2 regions of the Enterococcus avium genome follow, and region 2 is predicted to be linked to the other one. Evidence: riboswitches for the same ligand, from Rfam matches in the RefSeq annotation. Region 2 holds a riboswitch; the other holds the start of a gene.

Region 1 (7,995 bases), 270 kb from region 2:
GATAAAATAATAGCTCAAATAAGCTGTTTCATTTTCAATCGTTTGATTGGAAGCTTGCCGGCCGATTTGATACATGATGTAATCAAAGGTTGTGTAATCAAGGGTCAAATTATCGTAGTGCATATTCTTGATTCGATCTTTGTAGCCTAACCTGCGATAAAGGTTCTTCGCTTCTTTATTGCTAGAAATTAAAAATCCATACTTATCATAGACGAGTATCGCCTCAGGCAGCTGATTGACGAAGGATTGATCTAAGTGACTTAGAGTTTCTGATGACGGAAGCCTATCAGAAATTCGATCATTGCTTTCTTTTATATCGTCTTCGGCTACCCCCTTTTCCAGAATGATCACGCCGATCGTTTTTCCGTTATTTTTAATTGGAAAAACCGATTGCTGAATTAAAATGTTTTCCTGGCTGACGGCCATGAGCTTCACCGAGTTTAAACCCGTTTCTAAGGTTCTCAATGCCCCCGGTTCATTTTTTAATAAGGCATCTTCGCCGACAATATCGCGTTTGTATAATGATTTTTGAGTCTTTGGCCGCTTGTGATAAATCACCAATGCTTCTTTTTTCATTTCGTTATAAACATCGATAAACACATCGATTTCTTCGTAATGAGGATTCTTTTCAAGCTGCTGAGCTGAATGAAGCAAGGCTTCGATGTCGTCAGGAGAAAGAGAGGTATATTCCTGACAAAGTTGAATCATTCCGGCATCACTCATCGTTTATCACAATCAATTCAGCAATTTCACTCATTGGACAACGCTTGTCCATGCTTAACTTACGAATCGTTTGATAGGCTTCAGCTTCAGATAAGCCGTTTTCTTTACTCAAAATGCCTTTTGCTTTTTCGATGATTTTTCGCTCGTCTAATTTTGTCTTCAATTTTTCAACCTGCTTGATTAAATCTTGAGTTTCCTTACCGCGAGCAATACTCATTTCCAACGTTGGGATCAATGATTTTTCATCTAAGGGTTTTACCAGATAGCCAATTGCGCCAAGATTCTTTGCTTTGGTCGTATTTTCAACATCACTGTAGGCTGATAGAAACACAATGCTGCTGGCTGTATTGTCCTGAATAATTTTTTTTCCTGCTTTTAGTCCATCTAAAACGGGCATTTGAATATCCATTAAAACAACATCCGGGCGCGTTTTCTTACAAATTTCAATGACTTCAAAACCATCTGCTGCTTCGCCAACGACTTCGTAGCCCGCTCCTTGCAGAATATCGCGAATATCAAATCTTGTAATTGGCTCATCATCCACTATTACAACTCTTCCATTCATCCCTTCACATCCTTACATTTTTTCAAGAATCCGCCTACTTCCCTTGTGTAAAAATAATCTCTAGTGATCTATCTAACAAACCTCATTAAAAAGTACGCGAAATTTCTTTTTTGTACTTCAACAAGTGCTCCTTTATGAAAGAAAAAGACAAATAAAGTAGACATAAAAAGCTCCCAAATAAAAAACAATAACAAAATGTCTGTTTTCTATCAAGGAGCTTCATTGCTCTTAAATTTTGGGAGCACCTCGTTGTGCTAGTTCGATTATATGGTAGTTTGAAAGGGCTGTCAATGCTTTTATAAAATCTCTTGAATGATCGTTTCGATGTCTTGGAGAGATGGCACAACAGGATTTGTTTTTGTGCAAGCATCATTTATTGCTGCTTCGGCAATTGCTGGTATTACTTGTTCAACCTCTCTCTTTTCAAGGCCAAATTCTGAGAGTGTTGCTGGCATTTTTAAGCTGTTCCGCAACTGAATAATTTGACGAATTAGCGTGTTCACTCCCATACGTGGATTATTTGTTGATGCACCTAAGCATTTAGCTAGTTTTAAATATTTCACTGCTGCCTTATTTTGGAGATGTCCTGCCTCATTTAAATCCGCATTGAACTGAATTACACTAGGTAATAAAATCCCGTTGATTCGACCATGAGGAATGTGCAAGCGAGCCCCCGCGGCGTGAGCAATCCCGTGATTGATTCCTAATGATGTTTGATTAAAGGCGATACCAGCCAAACAAGATGCAAGATGCATCATTTCTCTTGCCTGTCGATCCTCACCGTTTTTGTGGGCCTTTTCCAAATATTTAAAAACAAGTTTGACAGCTTTTTCACAATACGCGTCAGATAAAACAGTAGCCTTAGTAGAGACGTATGATTCGAGGATATGAGTTAAGACATCCATTCCTGTATCCGCAGTGATTGCAGGTGGGACGCCCATGACTAAGTTCGTGTCTAAAATGGCGATATCTGGCTGAATTTCATCTGTAACTAGAGGGAATTTCGTTCCTCTTTCCGGAATTGTGATGATTGAAAAATTCGTTACCTCTGAGCCTGTTCCGCTTGTCGTAGGGATAGCAATTAATTGATCAATCTTGTTTGTTAGTATTCGATTGGCAAAATATTTCATGGCTTTTGCTGCATCAATTGCCGATCCTCCGCCAATGGTCAATATAATGTCTGCTTGGAAATCAACGATTTGCTTCACTCCACTGACAATCTTCTCAATTGGCGGATCTGGGACGATATCACTAAATACCAAGTAATCGTTATGATCAATGTGGCGAACGATTTCATTGATCTGGCCGTTTTCGATCAAAAATGGATCTGCTACTAAAAAGATTCGTCTATTTTTCAGTTCTTTAAGCCCCTCGAGAACCTCTGAACCCAGCCAGATCGTTGTCTTAAAATGGATTTTTTGCATACTATTCCTCCTTAAATAAAAAAGACACTCCAAACAATCATTCATTGTCTGGAGCGTCATTGCTCTGCATCATTACTACCTTGTAAAGACTGGTTATTTAATTGTAAAATTTCAACAAAAGGGAGTCAGCAGTACATCCTTGTACCTGTAATCTCTTTCCGCTTTGAAAGACCAGCCCATTCCCATTACTGTACAGCAATGTACAATAAAACGGTTAAAACAGTTATCTTATTTTAGTTGGGCTGGATCTTTTATCTTAACAAGGATTTGTAAAGAAAACATCCTGCTTTGCAACGAAACAGCATGCCCGCTAATGAAAAAAATAAAAAGATCTGACTACAAAGCATGCGCTGCTTCTCACAGTGGCGGCACCGTACCAGATTTACACTGGTTTCCATTTATCCTTTTCATAAAATAACTATTGTTGACCTACAGATAAAATAGCATAATTCGTAAGCGAATACAATCTATAAGCCCGTACTTTTAATCTTATGGAAAACTTTTTCACCACGCTCGTAAAAAATGTCCTCTTGTTTTTCCCGCGCATTGATGACTCTCGCCAGTGCGTAAAAATAATCGGACAGACGGTTAATAAAAATGACAATTTCACTATTTAAGCTAGATGTCCAGTTTAAGGTCACTATGGATCTCTCTGCTCTGCGGGTGATTGTTCTGGCGACATGGAGCATACTTGCGGTTGTTGTTCCGCCAGGTAGAATGAAACGTTCAATTTCCGGAGCTTCATCGGTGTAGCGATCAATTCGTTCTTCTAGCCAGCAAGAACTTCCGGAATACAGGCGTCCTTCAGTTCTGGTACTTTCTGGTGTTGCTAAATCTGTTCCCAGATCAAAAAGCATTTGCTGAATTTCTTGTAGTTCTTTTTTGATTTGTGTGTCTTGGGTTTCTGAAATAATAAAGCCGATCCATGAATTTAATTCATCGATTGTTCCATAGCTTTCTACCCGATCGGAATCCTTTGCAACCTGAGCACCACCAACTAACTTTGTCATACCCTTATCGCCTGTCTTTGTATAGATTCGCATATTCATCTCTCCTTTTGTAAGCTGTTAAACAGTCATCGTTCGTTCCAACGGTAGATATTTTTCGATATTTATTTCTTTGCGAAAGCTAGAGGGAGATTTTGAAGTGATGTCCCTAAAACTCTTGCAGAAATAGCTTGTTTGTGAAAAGCCGACACGTCGGGCAATGTCATCGATACTCAAGTTTGAATGACGGAGAAACTCTTTGGCTTTGATTACTCGCTGGTATTTTAAATAGGTTACAAAATTCATCTCTAGTTCCTTTTTAAAAAGCTTGCTGAAATAGTACTGACTCAGATACACCTTGTTTGCGACCTCTTCTAGACAAATTTTTCGATGAAGATTTTTTTCGATATACTTTACTGCATTGACAATTTCTGTTTTTTTCGGAAGGATTTCGACCCTTTTGTTAACGTCTCTTAACTGGCCAACATCGATTTTTCGTTTAGGGTTCGAATTTGTTAAGGTACTTTGCGCGAGGCTGACAAATAATTCGACAATTTTTTCCAATCTTTCTGCTGAAAAATAGGTTGTTGTCTTCAATTCTTCAGAAAGATTACTAGATTGATTTTTTTCAATCAGATAGCGATTCTGTGCCTCCGCCAACCGTCCAATAATGAGATATCCGACTAAAATATTATTGATATAAACTGGCAAGGGAACATGGGTAAAGCCAGCATGGCAAAGATATTTGTTGATGCTTCTTCTTTTTATGGGATAAATCATCTGATGCATTTGGCAATTTTCACAGGCGGCTTTTTCTTTAGCAGTTGATTGGATCATTTCACATAGGCTATGACTTTCGGGAATCTCTGACTGTTGATCCCCATTGATATCAGTAATAAAAAAACAAACACCGACCGCTAACGAATAATCCTTCATCAATTTAAATAGCTGCGGCTCCTTTTCCTCACTTAATATGAAATAGCTCTTACTCATGCTTCCATCCCTTTCTGAAAAAGACAAAAAGAGACCTAGTATCAACAATTTTGTTGAATACTAAGCCTCTTTGCTTATTTAATTAAATCCTCTATGATTTAACTTATTTAATTTTTTAACGTACTGCCTTTCAAGTGAACACTTCACTACGTTGTAAAGTGCTTTCAAGAACTTAATGATATTATATACTAAATAGAGGAAATCAGCTAGAGAAAATATATTAAATAACAATATTTAAATTTTGTTAGTTTAACCAGTTTTCAGGATCTTTCCGCCATTTTTTTAACAGCTCAAGCTGTTCCTGATTGATGTAATTTTCTTGTAAGGCACTTTCAATCAAGGTTGAATAGTTTGTTAAAGTGGTTAATGGTGTGTTAGCCTCTTCAAAATTTTTCTTGCCCTTAGCTAGTTCGTAGGTGAAGATTGCTGCAACTCCTAAGACATCTGCGCCTTCGCGTTTTGCTGCGGCAGCAGCTTCCAGCACACTTCCGCCAGTTGAGATTAAGTCTTCGATTACGACCATCTTCTGGCCTTCAGTAATTCGGCCTTCGATTTGATTGCCGCGTCCATGGTCTTTGGCTTTACTGCGGATATAAACCATTGGTAAATCTAGAATTTCTGCTACCCAAGCAGCATGAGGAATCCCAGCCGTTGCTGTTCCGGCAATCACTTCTACGTTAGGAAATTCTTCTTTGATTTTTGCGGCTAAGCCTTGCGCGATGGCACGGCGTACTTCTGGATAGCTCATGGTTACACGGTTATCACAGTAAATAGGTGATTTGAGTCCGCTTGCCCAAGTAAAAGGCTCGTCGGGACTTAAGGAGACTGCTTCGATTGATAATAAGTCTTTGGCGATTTGTTCTGCGATCATTTATGCTTCACCATTCCATTCTTTTTTGATTTGTAAGTAACTTTCATAAGGATTTTCAGCTTGCGTGATAGGTCTTCCAACCACGATATAATTTGAGCCGATCTCACGAGCTTTAGCCGGTGTCATTACGCGTTTTTGGTCGCCAACGCTGGCCCCTTGCGGACGAATTCCCGGTGTTAAGCAGATAAAAGTATCGTTTGTCGCGTGATGGATTTTTTCTACTTCATGGGCCGAACAAACAACGCCCTCTAATCCAGCTTTTTCTGCACATTTTGCGTAGTGCAGCACGCTTTCTTGCAGACTGACTTCAATTAGCTGATCCTCATGCATTTGTTCTTCGCTGGTAGAGGTTAATTGGGTAACAGCGATTAATTCAGGAATTGTTTGATTCTCTTTTGTTCCTTCAGTCAACCCTTGCTTCGCAGCTTGCATCATTTCCACACCGCCGGCTGCGTGAACATTCGTGATTTTTACGCCCATCTTTGCGATCCCCCGCATTGCTTTTTGTACGGTATTAGGAATGTCGTGAAGCTTCAAATCAAGGAAAATGTCATGTCCTTGACTACGTAGAAAATTAACGATTGCTGGTCCTTCTTGATAAAAAAGTTCCATCCCGATTTTCACGAATAGTTTTTCACTGATGGGAAAATGGGTTAAAAAGGTTTCAATTTCCTGTTTTGAAGCGAAGTCAAAAGCAATAATCGGTCGATTTTCCATTAGAACCCTCCTCTAGTCTCTTGTCTTAGCTGCTCCAAAGATTCGATCCCAAGCTCTGCCATTCTGATCGGCAGCTCGTCGATTAGTTTTGGACAAATATATGGATCGGTAAAGTTGGCTGTACCAACTGCTACGGCACTTGCTCCGGCCATAAACATTTCTAAGACATCATCAACGGTTTGCACGCCGCCCATGCCGATGATCGGTAGTTCACTGACTGCTGCTACTTGATTGATCAGACGGATCGCGACTGGTTTGATGGCTGGTCCGGATAAGCCACCGGTTCTATTTGCTAAGATTGGTTGGCGCGTTTTTAAGTCGATCCGCATGCCAAGTAAGGTATTGATCATAGTGAAACCATCAGCTCCGCCTTTTTCAATGGCCTTTGCGATCGGTACGATATCGGTCACGTTGGGACTTAATTTGACATAGACTGGAACATTTGCGACTTCTTTCACTGCCTTCGTTAGACGATAAGCAACCTCTGGATCGGTCCCAAAAGCGATTCCGCCGTGTTTTACATTTGGGCACGAAATATTTAATTCGATTGCTTTGACATTTGGTGCATCACCGATTTTAGCGCAGACTTCGACGTAGTCTTCTTCGCAGGCACCTGCTACATTGGCGATAATTGGCAGTTCCTGGTACTTTTCTAAACTTGGTAAGATCTCTTCTAATACGACATCCATGCCGGGATTTTGCAGGCCGATGGCGTTTAACATCCCGCTTGGTGTTTCCGCTACGCGAGGTGTTGCATTACCAAAGCGTTCCTTTGGTGTAGTCGCCTTAATCATGATGGCGCCTAATTGATTCAAATCATAGTAATCCGCATACTCCTTGCCAAATCCGAAGCATCCGCTTGCCGGCATAATCGGATTCTTCAGGTCTAATCCGGGTAACTTCACTGCAATACTCATTAAAAGATGACCTCCCCTGCTTGGAAAACGGGCCCGTCTTCACATACTTTGACACTCTTGTTTTCATCCTCAGGTACATGGCAGACGCAAGCATAGCAGGCGCCCATCCCGCAAGCCATGCGGGATTCTAATGAAAGCTGCACGTTGGCGACTTCACTGTACAATTGTTCGACTGTTTTTAAAAGACCGTTATTGCCGCAAGCAAAAACTGCATCTGGTTGACGTTCTTCTGCCAGCAATAAATTACCGACATTGCCTTGAATCCCAAGTGTTCCGTCATCTGTCGAAAAACGGGTTTCTCCTAGGGCTTGAAATTCATCCGCATAATAAACCACCTCTTGGGTCCCAAAACCCAGAAAATGAATCACCTTCACGCCCTTTGCCTTCAGCTCTTTTGAAAGCTGATAAAGCGGCGGTACGCCGATACCCCCACCAACGATAAAGGCAGTATCTCCAGCGTTTAGGCTGTCAATTTCAAACCCATGGCCTAGAGGTCCCATCACATCTAGCTGATCTCCGGCCGACATTTCAGAAAAATATCTGGTTCCATCTCCTTCAACACGATAAATGATCGTGCAGGTTCCCATAGATTGGTCGTATTGATTAATACTGATCGGACGACGCAATAATAAGTCGCTTCTTGGTACGCGAATATGCAAGAATTGCCCCGGCATTGACATTTCTTTGACCAATTCTCCGGTTAAAACCAGCTCATAGATTCTCGGTGCTAACTCTTGTTGACGAACAATCGTCATCATTTCCTGCTTCATAACGGCCTCCCTATAAATCGACAGAGTGA
Region 2 (7,995 bases):
TAGGGAATAAAATAAAAGAGGGCACTAATAAAAAACCAAATAAGTGATTGACTTCCCAGCATAAAAAATGCTGAGATCATACTAGAAAATGAGTATACAGTAGTGGTAATGATCAAAATCAGATTTTGTGAAGATTGTTTTTTAGTCATCGTCCGCTCCTTAAAGTCTTTTCTCCATCTTATTTTCTTTTAAATAAAAAGACAAGATGAATTTTGATTTAAAAGAATTACTTCATCAAAAAAGCGGTAGATAAAAATGAATGAAAAGATTGATAAATCAATGATTTTTCAAATCGAATAATAAATAATAACAATATATTGCTTTGTTTTAGGTTCGAAATAACAAAATTTGGCTGAACTTCAGCGATTGAATAGCTTTCCTTTGATTGCTTTATTAAAATTCAAGAAAAACCTTTAACCAGTAGTTAAATCTGAAAATAGCAGTATTTTATATCGTTTGAGCAGGGAAATAAGATTCTGAAGACTATCTTTTTAGAATACATATCAAGATTATTGAAGGACACAGTTCTCTTCTACATTCTAGAGCGAATGATGATGACGATTGCTTGGTTCCGTGAGGATAGTACATATTTCGATCATCATTTTTTTAAATCGTCAATCAGTTTTAAATATAGTAATATTTTGCTCTTACCTTTTTCAAAATAGCACAATGTGGCTGAGTTATGGAAAAAAGCCAAGAATAAGGAGAAACGTTTGCTATAATAAAGAAAAATTGAATACTTAATAACTGATCAAGGGAATGAGGTGAAAATCCTCAACAGCCCCTTTCTACTGTATATGCGGATGAACTCTCACAAGCCACTTTTCGGGAAGGCGAGATAGTAAATGGATGCAAAGTCAGGATACCTTGTTCAGGGATTAAAAAATAATTGGATTGGGAAGATTATTTTGCTAACGGTATTATTTGGTGTATTTATACAAATAAAAAACGCGGCGAGACCATCTTTTCTGGACTCGCTGCGTTTATTTTTTTTGGTTATCAATCAGAATTTACTGAGAAAACAAATAGTATATCAAAACGAATAAGGATGTCAGTTCAACTTTTCGCAGGTTACTTAAAACAGAAGGATATTAAGCAATAAGAATCAAATTGAAGCTCAAGAACTTTAGTTGAATGATATACGACATTCGAATCGAACTAATTTTACTTGAAAAATTAATACATTAAAACGAATAAGGAGTGAAACATGATGAAGTATTCAACAAAGAAATTGGCAACATTAGCAATTCTGCTGGCGCTATGTGTGATTGGGGCAAACATTAAAATCCTTGGTTCAATCGCATTAGACTCTTTTCCCGCATTTATTGGTGCAATCATTCTTGGCCCTGCCGCAGGAGCATTTTTAGGATTTTTCGGACACATGATCTCAGCGTTACTGTCAGGGTTTCCTAATACTTTGCCAATTCATCTGATTATTGCTGTATTGATGGCGGCCTGTATGTTCTTTTATAGCTGGACGCGCAAAAAGTTGCAAAGAAATAAGGTCGCAGCTTCGATAATTTCGATGCTGGTGGCTTACGTAATCAATGTACCATTGGATTTGCTATTGCTTTATCCATTGATGGGGCCGGTTGTTTTCATGCTTTTCGTCCCCCTGACCTTGGCGACAGTCGTGAATTTAACTCTATCTGAGATTGTGATTCTAGGAATTCCACAAAAATATAAAGAAGCAATCTTTCTAAAATAATCAAGAAGCGGAGTCGTTATTATGGCAGTGAAGCATGGAGGAAATATTCAAGAAATCAGTGAATTATATCAGATAGATAAGAAAGAGTTAATTGATTTTAGTGCAAATATCAACCCCTTAGGTATTCCCCAAGGAGTCAAAGCAACACTAACGAAGGGCATTGCGGAGCTAGTTCATTATCCTGATATTCGATACCATGCACTAATCCAGTCAATCGCTGATTTTCATGAGATTTCAGCAGAATTTGTCTATCCAGCCAATGGGGCTGCAGAAGCGATTTTTATGTTGGGAAGAACGCTTATGCTGAAAAGATTATTATTGCTTGCACCGACTTTCATGGAGTATGAAGCAGCTTTTAGTCAACAAAAGACTGAATTTAGCTATTTTAATTTGGAGCAACGCAATTTTCAATGGACAATTGCAGAATTGATACAATCAGCGAAGGAGCAACAAGTGGATGGCATCTGCCTCTGTAACCCAAATAATCCAACTGGTCAAATGCTGAAGCAATCTGAACTTGAGGAATTAGCTCTATTTTGTCAGAGAGAAGAGATAGCCTTAATTATCGATGAGGCATTTGTAGATTTTACAAGGGAGGAATATTCGCTTGTTTCTTCAATCAGCACTAATGAAAACCTCTACATCTTTCGATCGTTGACAAAAATGTTTGCGATTCCAGGTTTGCGTTTAGGCTACTTGCTAAGTAGTAATCGCGCTGTTCTAGCTCAAATTGAAGCGAAAACTGTGCCTTGGCACATTAATACCTTTGCAGATATTGCCGGACAGCAAGCATTGAAGGAAACAAGATTTATTAAGGATAGTCAGCGCTATATCGCAGAGGAACGAAGGTTTTTAGAAAAGGGGTTGGCTCAATTTAAGGAGCTAGAAACGTTTTCTAGTCAGACGAATTTTATTTTCTTGCGGTATCAGGGTTCGGGTTGTCTACAAGAAAAATTGATCCAAAAAAATATTCTGATTCGAAATTGTAATAGCTTTCATGGCTTGTCTCAAAAATATTATCGAATTGCAGTTAAATCAAGAGTTGATAACAAATCCTTACTTGATGCATTGGAGGCGATTTTATGCGAGTGACTGCTTCTTGTACCGGTTCATGCGGAGAATTAATTCAAGGCTGGCTCGGTGATTCGCAAAAACTAGTTAGTTATGGAATTGATCGGTTTTCTAAAGTGACGCTTCAAACGGGAATTGCTTCTAAAGGAGCTAAACCAAAAATCGAGAAAGCGATCAATAAAACGCTGGATCACTTAAGAATACCGAATGCTAAAAGAGAAAAGCTATCTTTCGTGATCAATTCAGAACTACCGATAGCTAAAGGGATGGCTAGTAGTACGGCGGATATTGCCGCAGCTTGCCAAGCAACGGCTGCTTACTATGGAAGAAAAATTACCAGAGATGAAATTATCGACATTTGTTTGGCAATTGAACGTACAGACAGTATCCTTTTTCCGACACTCACATTGTTTGAGCAGAAAAATGGGTCAGTAAGAAAGAGTAGCGGATGGGCTCCTCAGTTTTACGTGGTTGTTTTGGAGCCGGAAGAAACCTTACAAACCGAAATTTTTCATTCACAAGAGAACGAGCGCCTATTTTTTCAACAACGAGCACTCTTTACAGAAGTTTATCAGTGTTATGTAGGTGCAGTGAGAGAAAAATCGTTGCAAATGCTCGGAGAGGCAGCCACACAGAGCGCGCTATTGAATCAGGAAGTTTTAGCTAAACCCTATTTCTCAGATTTAATGAAGCTTAGACAGTACCATCAATGGTTAGGAGTCAACGTTGCACATAGTGGCTCAGTAGTTGGAATCATGATTGAAAAACCAGAAGATATTCCAGCAGTTCTAGAGGTGATAAAGAAATCCAATGTGTCACGTTGGTATTCCAAGGTCAGTGTTCATCAAAGCTGCTACCGAGGAGTAGAATTGATAGAAGCGAGGAAAATGAATGAAGAAGCTAATGATCGCGGCTGTTTCCAGCGGCTCAGGAAAGACAACGATAACGCTTGGTTTAATGAAACTTTTGCAAAATCGCGGGTATCGAGTTCAACCCTATAAGGTCGGTCCTGATTACGTCGATACCGAATACCACACGCGAATTACCGGAAACCCTTCACGGAATTTGGACATGTTTCTAGTTCAAGATAATGCACGAATGAAAACACTTTTCGAAAAAGAAGCGGGAAATGCAGACATTTGTGTAATTGAAGGAGTAATGGGGCTTTTTGACGGGTTAGGGGTAGACAAGGATTTTTGCTCCAGTGCAGGAATTGCAAAGCAGTTGGATTGTTCCGTATTGCTGGTAGTGAATGGGCAATCAGCCTCAACATCTGTGGCGGCAGTGGTTAAGGGATTCGTCGATTTTGATCCGAAACTAAACATTTGTGGAGTCATTATTAATAAAGTTGCCTCTGACACACACTATCAATTGATTAAAAAAGCAGTGGAATTGTACACCGATGTTCCTGTTTTCGGATATTTGAAGCGAGAAAAAGGAGTAGAGCTGCCTTCTAGACAGTTAGGATTGGTCCCTGATCGAGAAATCAACGATGTGACAGAAAAAATTCAGCAGGTAGCAGAATCCTTAGAAGCGACCTTTGAGCTTGATCAGTTATTAGAGCGGCTTCCGAATGAGAAAATCCGATATACACCGCCGTATTATCCGCAATTTCCGAAAATCAAGGTTGCATATGCTCTAGATGAAGCATTCCATTTTTATTATCAAGACAATCTTGATTTGCTGAGGACGCATGGCGTGGAGCTGCTCACCTTTAGCCCAATGAAGGATGACCATCTTCCAGAGGCGGATTTGTATTATTTTGGTGGCGGTTATCCAGAAGAATTTGCTCTGGAGCTTTCAACAAATCAATCAATGCGCAGCAATATCAAGAAAAAACACGAGCAAAGCGCCTTTATACTAGCTGAATGTGGCGGGTTAATGTACCTAGGTACTGCCTTTAATAAAGATGAGAAGAACTATCCGATGGTAGGTATTTTTGAAGGAGTTAGTCAGATGACATCAGGTCTTCAGAAATTTGGCTACTGCTATGGGGACCTGAATCAAGAGACTTTGCTTGGGGAAAAAGGAACAACAGTAGTAGGGCACGAATTTCATCATTCAATTTTTCAAAGTAATGAACCAACAGTTCTTGAAATGCGAAAGGAACGCGATGGAGAAGTCGTGAAGAGATGGACTGGCGGTTATCAGAAAAAGAATACGTTTGGCAGTTATCTTCACCTTCATTTTTATCAAAGTGAAGATTTTCTTCAGAATCTGCTGGAGAAAGTGAGGAATAGCAGATGATCTACTGGATTATTGTTGCTTTCATTTTAGATTTATTGATTGGTGACCCTTACAGCTGGCCGCATCCAATTAAGCTGATTGGCAATTTTATCGCTTGGTTTCAGGAGAGGTTCACCCAGACAAAAAGTGATCAGGAAAACTATCGTTTGGGGATTCTATTGTGGTTGGTAACTGTTTTTGGATCAGGATTGGTAACTTTTATCCTTTTAAAACTTAGTTTTCTAATTCATCCTGTTATTGGCATCGTCTGTTACATTTATCTGTCTTATACAACGTTAGCAACCAGAAGTTTATCGCTAGAAGGTAAAAAAGTTTATCAGAAGTTAGTCAATGACAGTCTCGATAATGCTCGTAAACAGGTTGCAATGATTGTCGGAAGAGATACCAAAGAACTAACAAAAGACGAAATTATCAAAGCAACCATTGAAACAATCGCTGAAAATACCAGTGATGGTGTCATCGCTCCATTACTCTGTCTATTTCTCGGAGGACCAACTTTGGCTATGATGTATAAGGCTGTCAACACGCTGGATTCAATGGTGGGGTATGTGACACCAAAATATCGCGCAATCGGCTGGTTTTCCGCAAAAATGGATGATATTTGGAATTTTATCCCTGCTCGTTTGACTTGGTTCTATTTACTAGGAGCAACTAAAATACTGCGCTTAAATACTTCAAACGCTTGGAAAGTTGGAAAAGCTGATTGTCGTAATCATAAAAGTCCGAATAGCGGCTATCCCGAAGCAGTGGTCGCAGGTGCACTAGGAATCCAACTTGGCGGCACGCATCTTTATCATGGTGTGGAAATTTATAAACCGACAATCGGAGTCTCACTTCGTTCAGCGAAGCCAAAGGATATATTAACTGCTAATAAACTTTTGTATACAACAGCGATTTTGAGCGTAACTGTATTTAGTGTTACTGCAATCATCATCAAAAAGTACTTTTTATAAGAAGGAGAAAAAAGCGTGGACTATATAAGAAATCCTCAATTAATTGAAACAGAAAGCTTCAAAATCATTCAAGGAATCATTGATCAAGAATTTCCTGACTATATTGTCTCATCAACGAAGGAAGAAAAAATTATTAAACGGGTGATTCATACAAGCGCCGATTTTGATTATTTGAAAAATCTCGTCTTTTCTAATGATGTTATTTCGGAGTTAGAGAAATTTTTCTTGGGAGGAGATGGCACAATTTTTACAGATACAACTATGGCACTTAGCGGTATTAACAAACGTCTCTTAGATAAATTAGGTATTCGTTATGAATGCTATATTGCCGATCCAGAAGTGGCTGAACAAGCAAAGGCAAAGGGAATGACTCGTTCGATGGCAGGAATAGAGCGAGCAGCAACAATTTCTGGCCCAAAATTATTTGTTATTGGAAATGCGCCAACGGCAATTTTTAAATTACTGGAGCTACATAAACAAGGAGAATTAAATACGGTTGCTGTTATTGGTGCTCCTGTTGGTTTTGTTGGAGCTGCAGAATCAAAAGAAGCATTGTTTGAAAGTGATCTCCCAGCAATCATTGCCAGGGGTCGCAAAGGCGGCAGTAATGTTGCTGCGGCGATTATCAATGCCATGTTATATCAATTGATTGAAAGGAAAAACTGATGGAAGAGTTCGTTTTCTATAATGGGAAAAAGCTGCGAAAAGGGTATACAACAGGTTCCTGCGCAACTGCAGCTGCGACCGCTGCGGCAGCATTTCTTTTTGAAGAGGAAGCCACAGAGGAGATTTGCATTGAATTACCCGATAAAAAAAATCTAACTATTCCAATCGCTTCGATTGAAGCTACCGAAGATGGTAGCCAAGCTTTTGTTGTAAAAGATGGCGGTGATGATGTGGATGCGACAGATGGGATGTTAATTGGTGCAAAGGTCGTTAAAATTGATGGAAATCAAATTCTAATTGATGGTGGAATCGGCATCGGTCGAGTAACAGAAGTAGGGTTACAAAATCCTGTGGGTCAGGCCGCAATTAATCCTGTTCCAAGAAAAATGATTGAAGCTTCCGTTCGCAAAATCATCGGTCTGAATCAGGGAGTAAAGGTGACTATTTTTGCTCCTGAAGGAGAAGTAATTGCTAAGCAAACAATGAATCGACGCTTAGGTATAGTGGGCGGCATCTCCATTTTAGGAACAACCGGTATTGTCACACCTATGTCTGAGGATGGCTGGAAGCAGTCCATCTCATTGGAACTAGAAATGAAGAAAAGCCAAGGATATTCTTCAGTCATTCTGTGTCCAGGAAACTATGGTGAGGAGTTTGTTCTAAATACAATGAAGCTCAATGGCGAGAATATCGTTTCAATGAGTAATTTTGTCGGCTATGTCTTAAAAGAAGTTCAGCGCTTGGAATTTGAAAAGGTTCTGATGGTTGGGCACTTAGGCAAATTGATTAAAGTTTCTGCAGGAATTTTTTCAACTCACAGTAAAGATGCAGATGCACGAACGGAAATCTTGATCGCAAATCTAGCCCTACTAGGTATGCCTGTACCCCAATTGCAAGAAATCGAAAGATGTTTAACGACTGAGGCTGCTGGAGAGATTATTGCCAGTGCAGGATACGAAGCTGTCTATCAAGTGCTGGCAGAAAAAGTTAAGAAACGTTCCGAAGATTTATTGAAATATCGGAAACATGAGCCAAATATTGAAGCCGTTCTTTTTTCTTCACAACGAGGATACTTAGCTTCTACAAAACCTCTGGAGCAGCTAAAGGAGGAGTGGCGATGATCACTGTTATAGGTATCGGACCAGGCGGGACACAAGACTATTTATTTGGAAAAGCTCAAGCGGCTATTCAGGCAGCCGATTTGATTATCGGGAGTCAGCGTCAATTAGAGATTATTCCTAAAAACAAGAAGCACAAAACTCATTTACTTCCCCGTAAACTAGATGATCTGGAAGATTTTTTAAACGATCATCAAAAGGATGAGCTAGTAATTTTAGCTTCCGGTGATCC

The links. Region 2 has a riboswitch for cobalamin ahead of AUF14_RS07550 (ECF transporter S component). Riboswitches for the same ligand answer to the same signal wherever they lie in the genome.
Region 1: linked by a shared signal. The riboswitch ahead of AUF14_RS06160 (1-propanol dehydrogenase PduQ) and the one ahead of AUF14_RS07550 (ECF transporter S component) in region 2 are both predicted to bind cobalamin.

What each region holds. Positions count from the first base shown of each region.
Region 1 covers NZ_NBSL01000002.1:1,193,027-1,201,021, forward strand. Annotated here, with positions in the region: gene AUF14_RS06150 (sensor histidine kinase) at 1-723, opposite strand, end outside; gene AUF14_RS06155 (ANTAR domain-containing response regulator) at 716-1,288, opposite strand; gene AUF14_RS06160 (1-propanol dehydrogenase PduQ) at 1,585-2,712, opposite strand; adenosylcobalamin (AdoCbl) riboswitch at 2,986-3,135, opposite strand; gene AUF14_RS06170 (cob(I)yrinic acid a,c-diamide adenosyltransferase) at 3,180-3,755, opposite strand; gene AUF14_RS06175 (helix-turn-helix domain-containing protein) at 3,780-4,691, opposite strand; gene pyrE (orotate phosphoribosyltransferase) at 4,936-5,562, opposite strand; gene pyrF (orotidine-5'-phosphate decarboxylase) at 5,563-6,279, opposite strand; gene AUF14_RS06190 (dihydroorotate dehydrogenase) at 6,279-7,196, opposite strand; gene AUF14_RS06195 (dihydroorotate dehydrogenase electron transfer subunit) at 7,196-7,984, opposite strand.
Region 2 covers NZ_NBSL01000002.1:1,467,195-1,475,189, reverse strand. Annotated here, with positions in the region: gene AUF14_RS07560 (amino acid permease) at 1-149, opposite strand, end outside; cobalamin riboswitch at 719-888, shown strand; gene AUF14_RS07550 (ECF transporter S component) at 1,208-1,708, shown strand; gene cobD (threonine-phosphate decarboxylase CobD) at 1,730-2,800, shown strand; gene AUF14_RS07540 (GHMP family kinase ATP-binding protein) at 2,791-3,780, shown strand; gene AUF14_RS07535 (cobyrinate a,c-diamide synthase) at 3,671-5,026, shown strand; gene cbiB (adenosylcobinamide-phosphate synthase CbiB) at 5,023-5,979, shown strand; gene AUF14_RS07525 (cobalt-precorrin-8 methylmutase) at 5,995-6,645, shown strand; gene cbiD (cobalt-precorrin-5B (C(1))-methyltransferase CbiD) at 6,645-7,766, shown strand; gene AUF14_RS07515 (cobalt-precorrin-7 (C(5))-methyltransferase) at 7,763-7,995, shown strand, end outside.